3 regions of the Lactococcus garvieae subsp. garvieae genome follow, and region 3 is predicted to be linked to each of the others. Evidence: predicted binding sites of a transcription regulator. Region 3 holds the regulator's gene; each other region holds the start of a gene.
What was found. Region 3 encodes NrdR, which represses ribonucleotide reductase genes. Its sites were predicted from a motif close to ACACNATATATNGTGT; they were not measured.

Region 1 (4,854 bases), 280 kb from region 3:
TATAATTAAACTATTCTATTTAGAGACAGAAAAAGTAAGCAGAGGAGAAAAATGTTCAAAAAAACAGCACGAATTATTGTAGATGTTCCTCTGATGCAGACAGATAAACCATTCTCTTATGCGATTCCTACAGAATTGCAAGAGATGATTGAGCCAGGAATGCGCGTCCATGTTCCCTTTGGTAAAGGCAATCGGTTGGTTCAGGGAATTGTTATTGAAAGAGTAGATCAGGAAGAAGAGGCACTCAAAGAAATAGCTGAGCTGCTCGACTTAGAACCTGTCTTGACAAAGGAACAACTCCGTTTGGCCGATGACATGCGCCATACTGTATTTTCTTACAAAATTTCTTGCCTGAAAGCGATGTTGCCTAATTTATTGAATTCAAGCTATGATAAGATTCTGACGAATCAAGAAGGTATTCAAACCAAATGGAGCACGTTGAGTGAAAGTCAAAAAGTCCAAGCATTAAAAGAGGTCAAGTCAGGAAAGTTAGCCGTTAGTTACTCTGCAAAGTCAAAAGAAAATAAGAAAACAGAAAAGTATTTAAAGGCTAATGCCAAATTGGCCACCTTTGAGATTGGCAAAGCGGCCAAAAAAAGAGCTGAATTGAAAGATTATCTTTTAAACCAAGAAGCAAGTGTGCGTCAAAAAGACTTGCCATTTTCTTCGGCTATCATCAAGTATTTTATAGAAAATGAACTTGTTGAAGTGACTGAAAAAGAGCTTTCAAGAACAGCAGCTGTTTTTGAAGCCGTTGTACCTGATAAAGCGAAAGTTTTAAATCATGAGCAGCAGCTTGCCTTTGATGCCATTGTTTCTTCTGCAGACAAGCCCTTTTTACTTGAGGGAATTACAGGTTCAGGAAAAACAGAGATTTATTTACAGGTTATAGAACATTTTTTGGAAAAGGGACAAACGGCAATTATGCTGGTTCCTGAGATTTCCCTAACCCCACAAATGTCTAATCGTTTTATTGCGCGCTTTGGGGAAAAAGTTGCAATCATGCATTCGGGACTTTCAGACGGTGAAAAGTATGACGAATGGCGTAAGATAAAGGAAGGGCGAGCACAGGTTGTTGTAGGGGCACGTTCAGCTATTTTCGCACCTTTGGAAAATATTGGAGTTATTATCATTGACGAGGAGCATGAAACAAGCTACAAGCAAGATTCAAGTCCGCGTTACCATGCCAGAGATATTGCCTTATTACGTGCAAAATATCATCAGGCACGGTTAGTTCTCGGTTCAGCGACCCCCAGTCTCGAAAGTCGAGCACGTGCGCAGCGAAATGTTTATCATTTGTTGACCCTTACCCATCGGGCCAACGATAAAGCTTTCCTGCCTGAAGTTCAAATCGTAGATATGCGTAATAACCTAAGTGACAAGTCGGCCAATTTTTCAGAGATTTTACTTCAAAAAATACGTGAAAAAATTGAGCGAAATGAACAAGTGATCTTAATGCTTAACCGTCGTGGCTATAGTTCTTTTGTGATGTGTAGAGAGTGCGGCTTTGTCGTTGAATGTCCAAACTGTGATATTTCTTTAACCCTTCATATGGATACGAAAACTTTAAATTGTCATTATTGTGGCCATCAAGAAGGCATTCCACACGTTTGTCCGAGCTGTCAAAGTCGAAAAATACGTTATTATGGTTCAGGTACGCAGAAGGTCCAAGAAGAATTAGAAAAACTTCTGCCAGAAATCCGTATTTTACGTATGGATGTGGATACAACAAAAACAAAGAATGCACATGAGAAAATTTTAAAGAAATTTGGGCGTCACGAGGCAGATGTGCTTTTAGGCACACAAATGATTGCGAAGGGGCTGGATTTTCCTAATGTGACTCTGGTCGGTGTGATTAATGCGGACACTGGCTTAAATCTCCCAGATTTTCGGGCAAGTGAGCGCAGCTTCCAGTTACTCATGCAAGTGGCAGGACGTGCAGGACGTGCGGATAAAAAAGGTGAAGTTATCATCCAGACATTTAATCCTGGACATTATGCGGTTAAACTTGTGGCTGACCAAGATTACGAAGCCTTCTATCGTCAAGAAATGTATTACCGTCAACAGCTGTCTTACCCGCCTTATTATTTTACGGTTCAGATCTTAGTGAGTCATAAGGATGAGGATACAGTTGCAAAAAAAGCTTATGAGATAGCAAGCATCATTAAGGCAAGTTTATCAGAGAAGGCTAAAATATTAGGACCAACGCCTAAACCTATTGCGCGAACACATAATCTTTATCATTATCAGATACTGGTGAAGTATCGCTTTGAGGAACAACTGGAAGAAGTCTTGAATCAGGTCCTTGATTTAACACAAAAACGTGAAAATAAAGAGGTTAGAGTTCTCATTGATAGTGAACCACAAAGTTTTGTATAAAAATGACAAACTATTTGTCATTTTTTTTATGGAAAATTGTCTGAGTTTCCTGAGGTTTTCATTGCTTACATTTTTAAAGCAAGCACTATATGTTGTGTTGTGTTATAATTAAAAATGTCTTTTTCCACTACATGTTGTGTTTGTGGGCTGAGGCGATTTAAAACAAAAAAAGTGTGTTCATGAGCTCAATGGACCTTTTCAAAATAGTATTCTGGAAGTAAGAATACAAAAAGTTAGGAAGGAAAAAATGGCAGTGTTAGTATTAGCTGGAACAATTGGAGCTGGCAAGAGTTCACTTACAGAGATGTTAGCAGAAGAGCTGGGAACAGAGGCGTTCTATGAAAGCGTAGATGATAATGAGGTTTTGCCTCTTTTCTATCAAGATCCACAGAAATATGCCTTCTTGTTGCAAATCTATTTTTTAAATAAGAGATTTGATTCCATTAAAAGAGCACTTACGCATAACAATAACGTACTTGACCGTTCAATTTATGAGGACAGTTTGCTTTTTCACCTGAATGCAGATTTGGGACGAGCAACAGATATTGAAGTAGAGGTTTATGATGCCTTACTGGAAAACATGTTAGAAGAAATCAATACGCTAACTTTTAAAAAGCGTCCTGATTTATTGATTCATGTAAGTGTGTCTTTTGAAAAAATGCTGGAACGTATTCAAAAAAGAGGGCGCGAATTTGAACAATTGGAATACGACAGTTCGTTGTATGGCTATTATCAAGAGTTAAACAAGCGTTACGAAAAATGGTTTGAAGATTTTGATATTTGTCCTAAAATTCAAATTGACGGCGACAAGTATGATTTTGTTGAGGATGAAGAGGCAAAACTGTTTGTCCTTGAACAAATTAAAGATAAACTCGCAGAAATTGAAGAGGAGAACAGCAAATGAATTTGACTGTTTTCTTATCGGCTCGTGATGGGAAAAATCCAACCCATTTATTACGCAGTAAGAAACTTGGAGAAGCAATAACGCGCTGTGGCCATACCTTAGTTTATGGAGGTTCCCAAGAAGGGTGTATGGGTGCTGTATCAGATGCGGTGCTAGAGCATAAAGGGCAAGTTATTGCTGTTTACCCGGATGGGGCTTTACCTTTAGAGCCACCTCGCCAAAACGCCACAGAACTTTATTTGGCCAAAAATATGGATGAACGTAAACGTAAGTTGATTGATCTAGGTGACGCATTTATTATTTTGCCTGGGGGCTTTGGGACCATGGAGGAAGTTTTTCAACTCTTGACGGAGATGAGCATTGGGCAAACAGAAATACGCCCTGTTATTTTCATTGATAAAGACTTTTATCTTCCTTTATTTGATATGATTCAGCAACAAACCAAAGAAGAAATGTTGTCTTTAGAAGTGTTAGAAGCCGTCCATCTTGTTGAAACAACCGAACAAGCAATGGAATTATTAGGAGATTTAAATTATGAACAAGCAATTTGAACAGGCAGTAAAAGTATACCTTGCAGCACCCTTTTTTAGCGATAGTCAGATTCAAAAAGTGGAGAAATTAGAAACAGCACTTGCAAATAATGAGACTGTTGCCTCTTATTTTAGTCCGATGCGGTGTCAACGTCCAGAAGGATTAGCAGAAGAGGTTGAGCCATTTACACCTGTGTGGGCAAAAGCTACGATGGAAAACGATGTTAAAGAAGTCGAGGCTGCCGATGTGATTGTTGCCATCTTAGACTATGATGGACAGGATACTGATTCAGGTACAGCATGGGAATTAGGCTATGCGATAGCGAAGGGCAAACCGACTTTCTTGGTACGTTTTGAAGAAAATGGCCCAGGAAATATTATGCTCACTGAGCGAAATACTGCCTTCTTTACCTCAGCTGAGCAAGTAGAAACATATGATTTTATGGAAGCTCAAGCGATACCTTATACCGGAAAATATATATAGTTCTTATTTATTTTTTAATTCATTTCGGTGCGAACAGATAACAAAAAGAGAGAAGTTAATTTTCTCTCTTTTTTCTTTTTTATCGCAAATAAAAGATTCCTTGAGTTTAAGGGCTATCATCAAGGGTATGAAAAGGAATAGGGGGTAAGAAAATGTTATAATAAGAGGCACACATTTTTTATAGGATAAGAAAAAATTTTTTATGAAAAATAAAAGAGGAGGATGAAGAACACGGGGAACCTGTTCAAGGGAATGATCATAAACTTGAAGTATTAAGAAAAAGGTTTAGATGACGTGTTAAAAGAATACTATGACAAAAACGAAAATCATATTTATGGGAACACCTCAGTTTTCTCAAACGGTTTTGCAAGGATTAATTGATAGCCAACGTTATGATATTTTAGCTGTGGTAACGCAACCGGATCGCAAGGTAGGGCGTAAGCAAGAACTTCGGCAAACACCTGTCAAAGAGTTGGCATTGAAAGCTGACTTGAAAATTTTACAACCAGAGAAATTATCTGGTTCACCTGAAATGGAAGAATTGTTAGCTTTTGGCG
Region 2 (4,854 bases), 450 kb from region 3:
GCTGTCAGACTCCAAGAGTACGATAAATTTATGGAAAAGGTAGTTGTTGATTTTAAAAACCGTGGTCAAAGTTTTTTCTATGTAAACCAAGATATTATAAATAATATTCACATAAATTCTATTTTGCCTAAGCCTTATTTTGAATTAGATATCGATTTCCCTGGATATAATAACATTTGTGAAAGCTATTATGATTTAAAACAGCACTGGAATAATAAATCATGGATTCAGGCTTTATCAGAAGTCTATGGTGTCTATTTAATTACTGATATAAAAACAGGTAAATTATATGTTGGATCGGCAACAGGAAAACATGGTATTTATGGTAGGTGGTCGACATATCTTGCTGAGGGATATGATAAAAATGAGTTAGAAGATAGCAAATATCCCAATACAAAGCTGAAGGAAATAGTTAATGTTAAAGGAATAGAATATATAAAGAAAAATTTTCAATATAGTATCCTAGAAATATTTAATAAAAATGATATTGGTAAGCAAAATGCATTGGAACGCGAAATTTATTGGAAAAATATGCTACAGTCACGTAAATTTGGCTACAATAATAACTAAACAATTACGTTCTATGTAAAACTATATTAATTAAAAAGCTCACAGCGTGAAACTGTGGGCTTTTAGTATTGAAAAAATACACTATTTTAATGATTTGTAGAAAGACGATATAAACCCAGTAACTGACAAGGATAACAGGATATAAAATAATTTCCGATTATACTATATATTTACCATAATTAAAGAATGTGAGATTTAGTATTTGTGATCGATAATAAGTACACATCTATCAAGCCCCCCTGTCAAAAATAAAATAAAAAATTTAGATAGAGGATAGGTTAGGTGTAGTCACGTATGAAGTTGCACAACATTTTAAAAAGTAAAGGGGGTGTGAAATTATTAATTGGCTGTCCCCCGTTGAAAAACTTTTTTATTTTGGGGTTTGGGAACGGAGTGGGAGACACAAATAACACACAAGGCTTTTCCGTATGACCCCCACCCCTCTTGAATAAAAATTATAAGATAAAAGAACCGAGTGAGATTAGCTTTTTCCAAGTGTACGGAGTTCTGAAAAACTTTTTTTCTGAATAGAAATCGCTCAACAGTGGGGATAAAAGGCATTTGATAGTGTCCTTAGCATACATGAAAATCAAGAAAAACACCTAAAATGAATCTCTAAATGCGCGTGGTTGTCAAGTTTATATAAGTTCCTATGCTTAGCACAAAATTGTGAAAAAGTATTGAAGCGTTGTTCCTAGGTTTTGAGTCTATCTTAAAAGTAGTGGTAAAAAAGTGCTGTTTTTCGTAAGATTTTGGTGATAAAAAAAGCCGTATATCTCAGATATACAGCCCCTTGCCTGACAAAAATTAGTTACGTTTTTAACTACGTTTTAGTTGAAAGTCATTATATGTTATTTTAAGCAGTATTGAAAAAATCGTGATATTTAGTCTTTTCTGAAACACATTTGACCTTATTTAAGAGGTGTGGTATAGTTTGCTTATGAAAAAATTACTGGTATTGATTGACTTTCAAAATGATTTTATAGATGGTTCTTTGGGTACAAAAGAAGCGCAAGCTATTGTTCCAAAGGTTATCGAGAAGTTGGCAACTTACGCCGAAAATGAACGACTGGCCACACAGGATACACATTTTGAAGATTATTTGACAACTCAAGAAGGTCAAAACTTGCCAGTGATTCACTGTCAAAAAGGGACTCCGGGTTGGGAAATACATAAGGAAGCTCAAGTTGGTTTTCAACGTGTGTTCGAAAAAAATATCTTTGGTTCGGTAGAGCTTGCAGAATATATCCGCAACGAGAACGTGGATCAAGTGGAACTCATTGGTATTTGTACAGATATATGTGTGGTTTCAAATGCTTTGTTGATTAAGTCATTTGCTCCAGAAGTGAAAATTTCTGTTGATGCTTCATGTTGTACAGGTGTAACTCCAGAAAGTCATCGTGCAGCTTTAGAAACAATGAAATCTTGTCAAATTAATGTGATTAATGACTAAAAAAGAGCAAAAATAGCTCTTTTTTTGTTTTTGCCCTCAACACTATATATAGTGTGCTTTCTTTTGTTTTCATAAAAAATGATACTAGATATAGTGGAAAAAGAATTTTTTATTTGGTAGAATAGAAGCACAAGGAATTATAAAAATGGGGGAACAAAGAATGAGAATGGTTGAGGAAACCACCGTCGTAACTGATCAAGAAATCAGTGTGATTAAGCGTGATGGTCGCTCCGTAAAGTTTGACAGTAGCAAAATTTTTGAGGCATTGCAAAAAGCTGGGGACGAAATAGTACCTCCAGCTTCAGAGAACCGTATCGCAGAAATTTGTGATCGGGTCGTGCGTGAAATATTCACACGTTTTACGGATAATGTTAAGATTTATGAAATTCAAAGTATTGTAGAACATTTATTGATGGAACTTGGTGAAACGAAGTGGGCGGAAGTGTATACAACTTATCGGACACAGCGTGACCTTGAGAGAAGCAAGGCAACAGACATTAACTTCACCATCGAAAAACTGATCAATAAAGATCAAACAGTTGTCAATGAGAATGCAAACAAGGACAGCGATGTTTTCAATACACAACGTGATTTAACTGCAGGTGCTGTTTCTAAAGCCATTGGTTTAAAAATGCTTCCTCCTCATGTAGCGAATGCCCACCAAAAAGGGGAAATTCATTACCATGACTTAGATTATTCTCCCTTCACAACGATGTCAAATTGTTGTTTGATTGACTTTAAAAATATGTTTGAGAACGGCTTTAAATTAGGGAACGCACAAGTAGATTCACCTAAGTCTATTCAAACAGCGACCGCTCAAGCTTCACAAATTATTGCCAATGTGGCCAGCTCACAATACGGCGGCTGTTCATTTGACCGCGCTGATGAAATTTTAGCACCCTATGCAAAATTGAACTATGCGAAGCATTTAAAAGATGCGGAAGAGTGGATTGAACAACCGGAAAAACGCGAAGCCTATGCTCAAGCAAAAACTAAAAAAGACATCTATGATGCGATGCAATCTTTGGAATATGAAATCAATACGCTTTTTACTTCAAATGGTCAAACGCCTTTTGTTACCGTTGGTTTTGGCTTAGGAGAAGATTGGTATGCACGTGAAATCCAAAAAGCTATCCTGAAAGTCCGTATTGGAGGTTTAGGAAAAGAGCATCGTACAGCTATTTTCCCTAAATTAATTTTCACCTTGAAGCGTGGTTTAAATCTCGAAGTGGGTACGCCAAACTATGACATTAAAAACTTGGCACTAGAATGTGCCACAAAGCGTATGTATCCAGATATCTTGTCTTATGACAAGATTGTCGAGTTAACAGGTTCATTTAAAGCAAGCATGGGATGCCGTAGTTTCCTTCATGGATGGAAAGATGAAAAGGGCAATGAAGTCACTGCCGGTCGTAATAACCTTGGAGTTGTAACGGTAAATCTTCCACGTATTGCACTTGAAGCGGCAGGAGATAAAGAAAAGTTCTGGGAAATCTTTAATGAACGCATTGCCATTGCTAAGGATGCTTTGGTTTACCGTGTTAACCGTACAAAAGAAGCACAACCCAAAAATGCGCCTATTCTCTTTATGAACGGGGCCTTGGGGCGTTTGAAAGCTGAAGATTCAGTCGATGAGCTTTATAAAAATGAACGTGCGACAGTTTCTCTTGGCTATATCGGCCTTTATGAAGTTGCAACAAGTTTCTATGGACCAACTTGGGAAAATAACAAGGAAGCAAAAGACTTTACTTTGGAAATAGTAAAACGCATGAACCAAGATTGTAAAGACTGGAGCAAAGAAACCGGCTATCATTTCTCCGTTTACTCTACACCAAGTGAAAGTCTGACAGACCGTTTCTGTCGTATGGATAAAGAGAAATTTGGTTCCGTTGCGGATATCACTGACAAAGATTACTATACAAACAGCTTCCATTATGATGTGCGTAAAAATCCAACTCCATTTGAAAAATTGGAGTTTGAAAAAGATTATCCTGTTTATGCCAATGGTGGTTTTATCCACTATGCGGAATATCCAATGATTCAACAAAATCCTCGTGCATTGGAAGCCGTTTGGGACTTTGCTTATGATCGCATTGGTTATCTGGGAACAAATGCCCCAATTGACCATTGTTATGAGTGTGGTTTTGAAGGGGACTTTACTGCGACTGAGCGTGGCTTTAAATGTCCCCAATGTGACAATGCTAACCCCCAAACATGTGACGTGGTAAAACGCACATGTGGTTACCTCGGTAACCCACAAGCTCGACCAATGGTTCATGGGCGCCATAAAGAAATATCAGCGCGTGTGAAACATATGAATGGCTCTGTAGGTGTTCTTGAAGATGGTGAGAGTATTGACAGCGAAGCTGTAGATCATGCAAAGAGTAAGTTTGTAAAATAAAGGGAAAAGTGGATCTTAGGATTCGCTTTTTTTATGAGAAGGTAAAGAAGCAGGAATAATTTTAAAATTTTAGTGAAAATTCAAGAATAAGATTGACAGTGTTTAAGTTTTATTTTATAATTTTAATGCAACCGCTTTTTTACATTTGTAAAAGGCGCGTAAAAAATTACTTTGTCTTGTCCGCAGAGTGATAAAAAATTTAAGGAGTAATATGGACACTAAAAAAATTAGATGGTTTACCGTCGCATTTATCGCCTTCAACATGGTTTGGGGCATGGGAAATGTGGTCAATAACTTCGCCCAGCAAGGGATCACAGTTGTTACCTCATGGATTTTGATTTTGGCGCTTTACTTTGTACCTTACGCACTTATTGTTGGGCAGTTAGGTTCAACTTTTAAAGACAGTAAAGGGGGCGTAAGTTCGTGGGTT
Region 3 (4,854 bases):
GACATCTTCAAGCCTATCAATGATGCCTGTCAAAGGTGGTTCAGGGAATGCTTTTGTTGGCGAAAGCGACAATAAGCGTGTTTTCATCAAAAAAAATTGTAGCCCCTTTTTGACAAGTGTGTATCTTGAAGGTATTACGCCACAAGTCTTATGGACGAAGCGTACAGCAGAAGGTGACATGTTAGCTGCTCAACCTTGGATTAATGGCCATACGTTGAAACCTTATGAAATGAATGATTCCCGTATTGGCGAAATTTTGCGGCATTTGCATCAAAGCGAAAAGCTTATTGAAGCCTGTAAAAAGTTAGATAACGAAGTCATGCTTCCAGCTGATCTTTTGGAACAAGTACTGAGTAAAAGTTCAATCTTTGAAACCAATGGCTTTCTCTCAAATGTCGTTGTGGAACTCTCAGAAAATCTTCCGGAGTTAAAAGAGGAGGAGATTACAGTTGTTCATGGTGATGTGAACCATAAAAACTGGTTGGTTGATGACGAAAGTGACAAAGTCTATCTCGTCGATTGGGATACGGTCCTTTTAAGCAGTCCTTTAGTGGATATAGCACATGTTCTAACACACTATATAAAACCAGAAAACTGGGAAGAGTGGCTCCATCAAGCAGGCTATAAAACAGCTAAAAATATAGAACATGAATTAATCTGGTATGGAAAACTTTCTTTTCTACGTCAGATTTCAGAATATATGGCAAGAGAGCAGATTAAGGAAACAGAACAAGAAATTGCACGTTTTCAGAATTTTTGCCGTTTATTTTAAAACTTAGAAAATAAAAATAGGAGGCTTGCCTTCTTATTTTTTCAATAAATAGGAGAAAAAATGCGCGTAAGAAATCGTAAAGGCGCTGCGGAACACTTAGAAAGTAACGCACATGTAGTTGTTGAAAATCCAGCAGACTTTAAAGGACGTTGGGCAGAGCGTTTTGGAAATGATCATCCCATTCATATTGAAGTGGGTTGTGGAAAAGGCGGCTTTATCACAGGTATGGCTGCTCAAAACCCAGAGATTAATTATATTGCGATTGACATGCAACTATCCGTTTTATCTCACGCTTTAGACAAAGCTTTGGAAGCAAATCTACCTAATGTGCAAATGATGCTGGTTGATGGCGCAGCTTTAACAGAATATTTCGAGGATGCTGAAGTTTCACGTGTTTATCTGAACTTTAGTGATCCGTGGCCAAAAACCCGTCATGAAAAACGCCGTTTAACTTATAAGTCATTCTTAGAAACTTATGAACAAATCTTGCCACCAGAAGGTCAAGTCCATTTTAAAACAGATAACCGCGGTCTATTTGAATATTCATTGGCAAGCATGAGTCAATATGGTATGATTTTAGAAAAAGTCTGGTTAGACTTGCACGCAGCTGAAGAATTTGCCAAAGTCAATGTAATGACAGAGTATGAAGCAAAATTCTCAAGCAAGGGGCAAGTGATTTACCGTTTAGAAGCAAAATTCCCAAAGAGAGGTTAAGCTATGAGATGCCCAAAATGTCAATCTGAATCGTCACGCGTAGTAGATTCACGTCAAGCTGATAATATGATTCGCCGTCGCCGTGAATGTGAAAATTGTGGAAATCGTTTCACGACTTTTGAACGGATTGAAGAAATGCCACTTTTGGTCATAAAACGTGACGAAACCCGTGAAGTTTTCAATCGTGATAAAATTATCACAGGAATAGTGCGCAGTGCTCGTAAGCGACCGGTGACGAGTGAATCCATTGAAAAATTGGTTGATCGTGTCGAACAAAGAGTACGCCGCTTAGAGAAAAATGAAGTACGTACCGAAGTTATTGGCGAATTTGTTATGGAAGAATTAATGGATTTGGATGATATTACCTATGTTCGTTTTGCAAGTGTGTACCGTTCCTTCAAAGATGTGAGTGAAATCGAAGATTTACTTAAAAAGATAACGAAAAAAGACTAACGGTTCTAAAAAAAAGAGAAATAAAAGGATGAACTATGAGACCAGGCGATTCATTTTCTATTCTAAATCGAGGAAAAATCAGCTTTGATGCCGATACTTTTTCGCTACTTTATTTGCCTATTATTGGGCGAGATGCTTTTGGACTTTATCAACTCTTGCGCGTTTTTTCGACGGGCAAGATTTCTCATTTTTTAGAGTATCTTGATTTTGGACTCCATCCTTTTATTGAAGCATTAGATAAACTTTCAGGGATTGGGCTCGTGCGGGTATTCGACCAACAACCGGGTTATCTTATGGAGATAAAAAGTCCTTTAACTTTTGAAGAATTTTTAGCAGACGAATTTTATAAGCAATTATTGGTTTCACGCATTGGTGAAAATAAAGTTAAAGCTTTGGCAAAAAAACATGAACCTGATGCTTTAGAAATTACGAAAAAGTTCCATGAAGTTTATTCTGTTAAGTTTGAGCCGACACATACAGTCGTTCAAACAGAAAAATTTGATTTGAACTCTTTTAAGAGTATTATGGAAAACCAGCATCTGACTTTTGCAAATGAAAATCAGGATATCTTGACCCTGTATGGTTTGGCTGAAAAGTTTGATCTCAACTGGTATGAATTATTTAAAGCAGCCGAACAAACTGCCAATGCTGACAAGACTTTGAATACAGCCAACTTAACAAGAATGCTTGCAGGCAAATCTGAACCTTTGCCTGCCTTATCTGAATTTCCTAAAGGCTTTCAGGATTTGATTGTCATCAGTAAAGAAGTGTCCCCGCGTGATTTTTTAAACAAGCTTAAACAACAAGCTGGGGGTTTTGCTTCGCAAGAAGAACTTAAGATTTTGAATAATTTAGACAAGCAAAATATTACAGATCAAGTACAAAATATTTTGATACACTATGTCTTGATTCAACAAGGGAATGCGAGTCTCAATGCTCGATTTGTTAATACTCTGGCAAATGATTGGTTGCGCCATAAAGTATATAATGCTGAAACAGCAGTAAAAAGAATACTGGAACGTCAGCAACAAGCGGAACAAAAGCAAAAAAACAATAAAAATTATAAAAACCCAGGCAAGCTGGTCAAAAAAGCACCTCAATGGTCCAATGCCAGCTACGTAAATACGACCAGTGCAGAAGATATTGCCAAATTCGAGCAATATAAAGCTTCCCGCCGTAAGGACAAGAAGGAGAATTGAGCATGGAATCAATTGGAGAACTTTTGAGTAAGCGCCCAGATGTACGTGGAAATTTTGACAAGCTCGTCGCTGAAGTGATGAAAAATGAACAAGTTCAAGCTTTTATTTCTGAAAATCAAATGTCTGAAGATGAAGTACAGCGGAGCTATTCAAAGTTTTATGAATTTGTTAAAGAGCGAAAAAAATTCGAAGAACATGAAAAAAGAGCAGCTGATGGCTATGAGCCTGTCTTGATTATGAATCATGGTTACGCAGATGTTTCTTATCAAACGACAGCAGAATTAGCCCGCCGTCAAGAAGTGAGCAATCAATTGCGCCGTGTTCAGATCATTGGTTTACCTAAAGAAATGAAGCACATTGATTTTTATGCGGATGTCTTCACAGACAATCAAAATCAATTTGACTTGTTCCGGAAAGTAGAAAACTTTATCGACAACTTTCCTCAAGAAAAAGGGCTTTATATTTATGGCGATTTTGGCGTAGGAAAATCCTTTATTATGGCCGCTATGGCAAATGAGCTTTCAAAAAAAGGCGTTTCCACTACTTTATTACACTATCCTACTTTTATTTCTGACCTTGATTTTGACAATGCCAAACATTGGGTCAATGAAATTAAAAAAGTTGAAGTATTGGTCTTAGACGATATTGGTGCCGAACTCAATAATGCTTGGGTGCGTGACAGCATTCTGCAAGTTATTTTACAGCATCGTATGCAAGAAAATCTTCCGACATTTTTCACCTCAAACTTGAATATGACAGAGCTTGAGCTACATTTGGCGGAAACTAAAAAAGCGGATGAAATCTGGCCAGCAAAACGCGTGATGGAACGTGTGAAGTATTTAGCGTCAGAAGTTCGTTTAGAAGGAGTAAATCGTCGACATGAATGAGACAATTGATCTGATGATGCAACACAGTTCTGTACGTAATTTTACGGATGAAAAAATACCAGAACATGTATTAAAAACGATTATTGATGCGGGACGGGCAGCACCAAACTGGAAAAATTTTCAATCTTATTCGGTGGTTCTTGTGCAATCCCAAGAACAAAAAGATGCAATTTTTGCCCAACAGCCCCAAAAAGCCATTAAAAATTGTGCTGCTTTTTTGGTTTTTGTGGGAGATCTTAACCGAGCCAAAACAGCAGTCGAAATGAACGGTGGTGAGTTTCAACCAGAAGGTGTAGAATCGCTCCTTATTACTTCAGTCGATGCGGCAGTAGCCGGTCAAAATACATTGCTTGCTGCTCAATATCTTGGCTATGGTGGTGTAATGGTGGGCTTGATTCGTGATCAAGCACGAGAAATTTCTGAGATATTAAATTTGCCTGATTATACTTACCCGATTTTTGCTGTGGCTCTTGGCAAGCCTGCACGTGTAAATCCAGTAAAACCGAGATTACCTTATGAAGCTGTTGTATTTCCTGAGAAGTATATTCCACAAGATGAAGAAGTGCTGCGCCACTATGATAAAGTTCAAGAGGATTATGCTGGATCACGGCGTCTAAATTCCACTTGGTCAAGTCGAATGGTTGAGCAATGGGGACAACCGGAACTCAAAGCTTCAACAGAGAATCTTAAAGAAAAAGGGCTTTTATGAAGAAAATTTTTTCACCCAAGCTTCCTGCGGCGTTAGAAGTTGTCGATTTTACTACCCTTGAAGACAACGAAGCCTACCAAGTAGAGTTGAAAAATCAAGAAATCTATTTAGAGGATCGCC

Region 1: PYW30_RS08165 (deoxynucleoside kinase) is a predicted target of NrdR. The motif match lies at 2,504-2,519, and genes of this name have one in related genera.
Region 2: nrdD (anaerobic ribonucleoside-triphosphate reductase) is a predicted target of NrdR. The motif match lies at 2,063-2,078, and genes of this name have one in related genera.

Annotation. Positions count from the first base shown of each region.
Region 1 is NZ_CP118950.1:1,626,552-1,631,405, reverse strand. It holds gene PYW30_RS08170 (primosomal protein N') at 52-2,379, shown strand; gene PYW30_RS08165 (deoxynucleoside kinase) at 2,627-3,283, shown strand; gene PYW30_RS08160 (LOG family protein) at 3,280-3,834, shown strand; gene PYW30_RS08155 (nucleoside 2-deoxyribosyltransferase) at 3,818-4,297, shown strand; gene fmt (methionyl-tRNA formyltransferase) at 4,608-4,854, shown strand, end outside.
Region 2 is NZ_CP118950.1:1,803,778-1,808,631, reverse strand. It holds gene PYW30_RS09075 (GIY-YIG nuclease family protein) at 1-570, shown strand, start outside; gene PYW30_RS09070 (cysteine hydrolase family protein) at 1,511-2,023, shown strand; gene nrdD (anaerobic ribonucleoside-triphosphate reductase) at 2,184-4,424, shown strand; gene PYW30_RS09060 (APC family permease) at 4,636-4,854, shown strand, end outside.
Region 3 is NZ_CP118950.1:1,350,190-1,355,043, reverse strand. It holds gene PYW30_RS06700 (phosphotransferase family protein) at 1-772, shown strand, start outside; gene trmB (tRNA (guanosine(46)-N7)-methyltransferase TrmB) at 833-1,486, shown strand; gene nrdR (transcriptional regulator NrdR) at 1,490-1,939, shown strand; gene PYW30_RS06685 (DnaD domain protein) at 1,975-3,138, shown strand; gene dnaI (primosomal protein DnaI) at 3,141-4,025, shown strand; gene PYW30_RS06675 (nitroreductase family protein) at 4,018-4,734, shown strand; gene PYW30_RS06670 (pentapeptide repeat-containing protein) at 4,731-4,854, shown strand, end outside.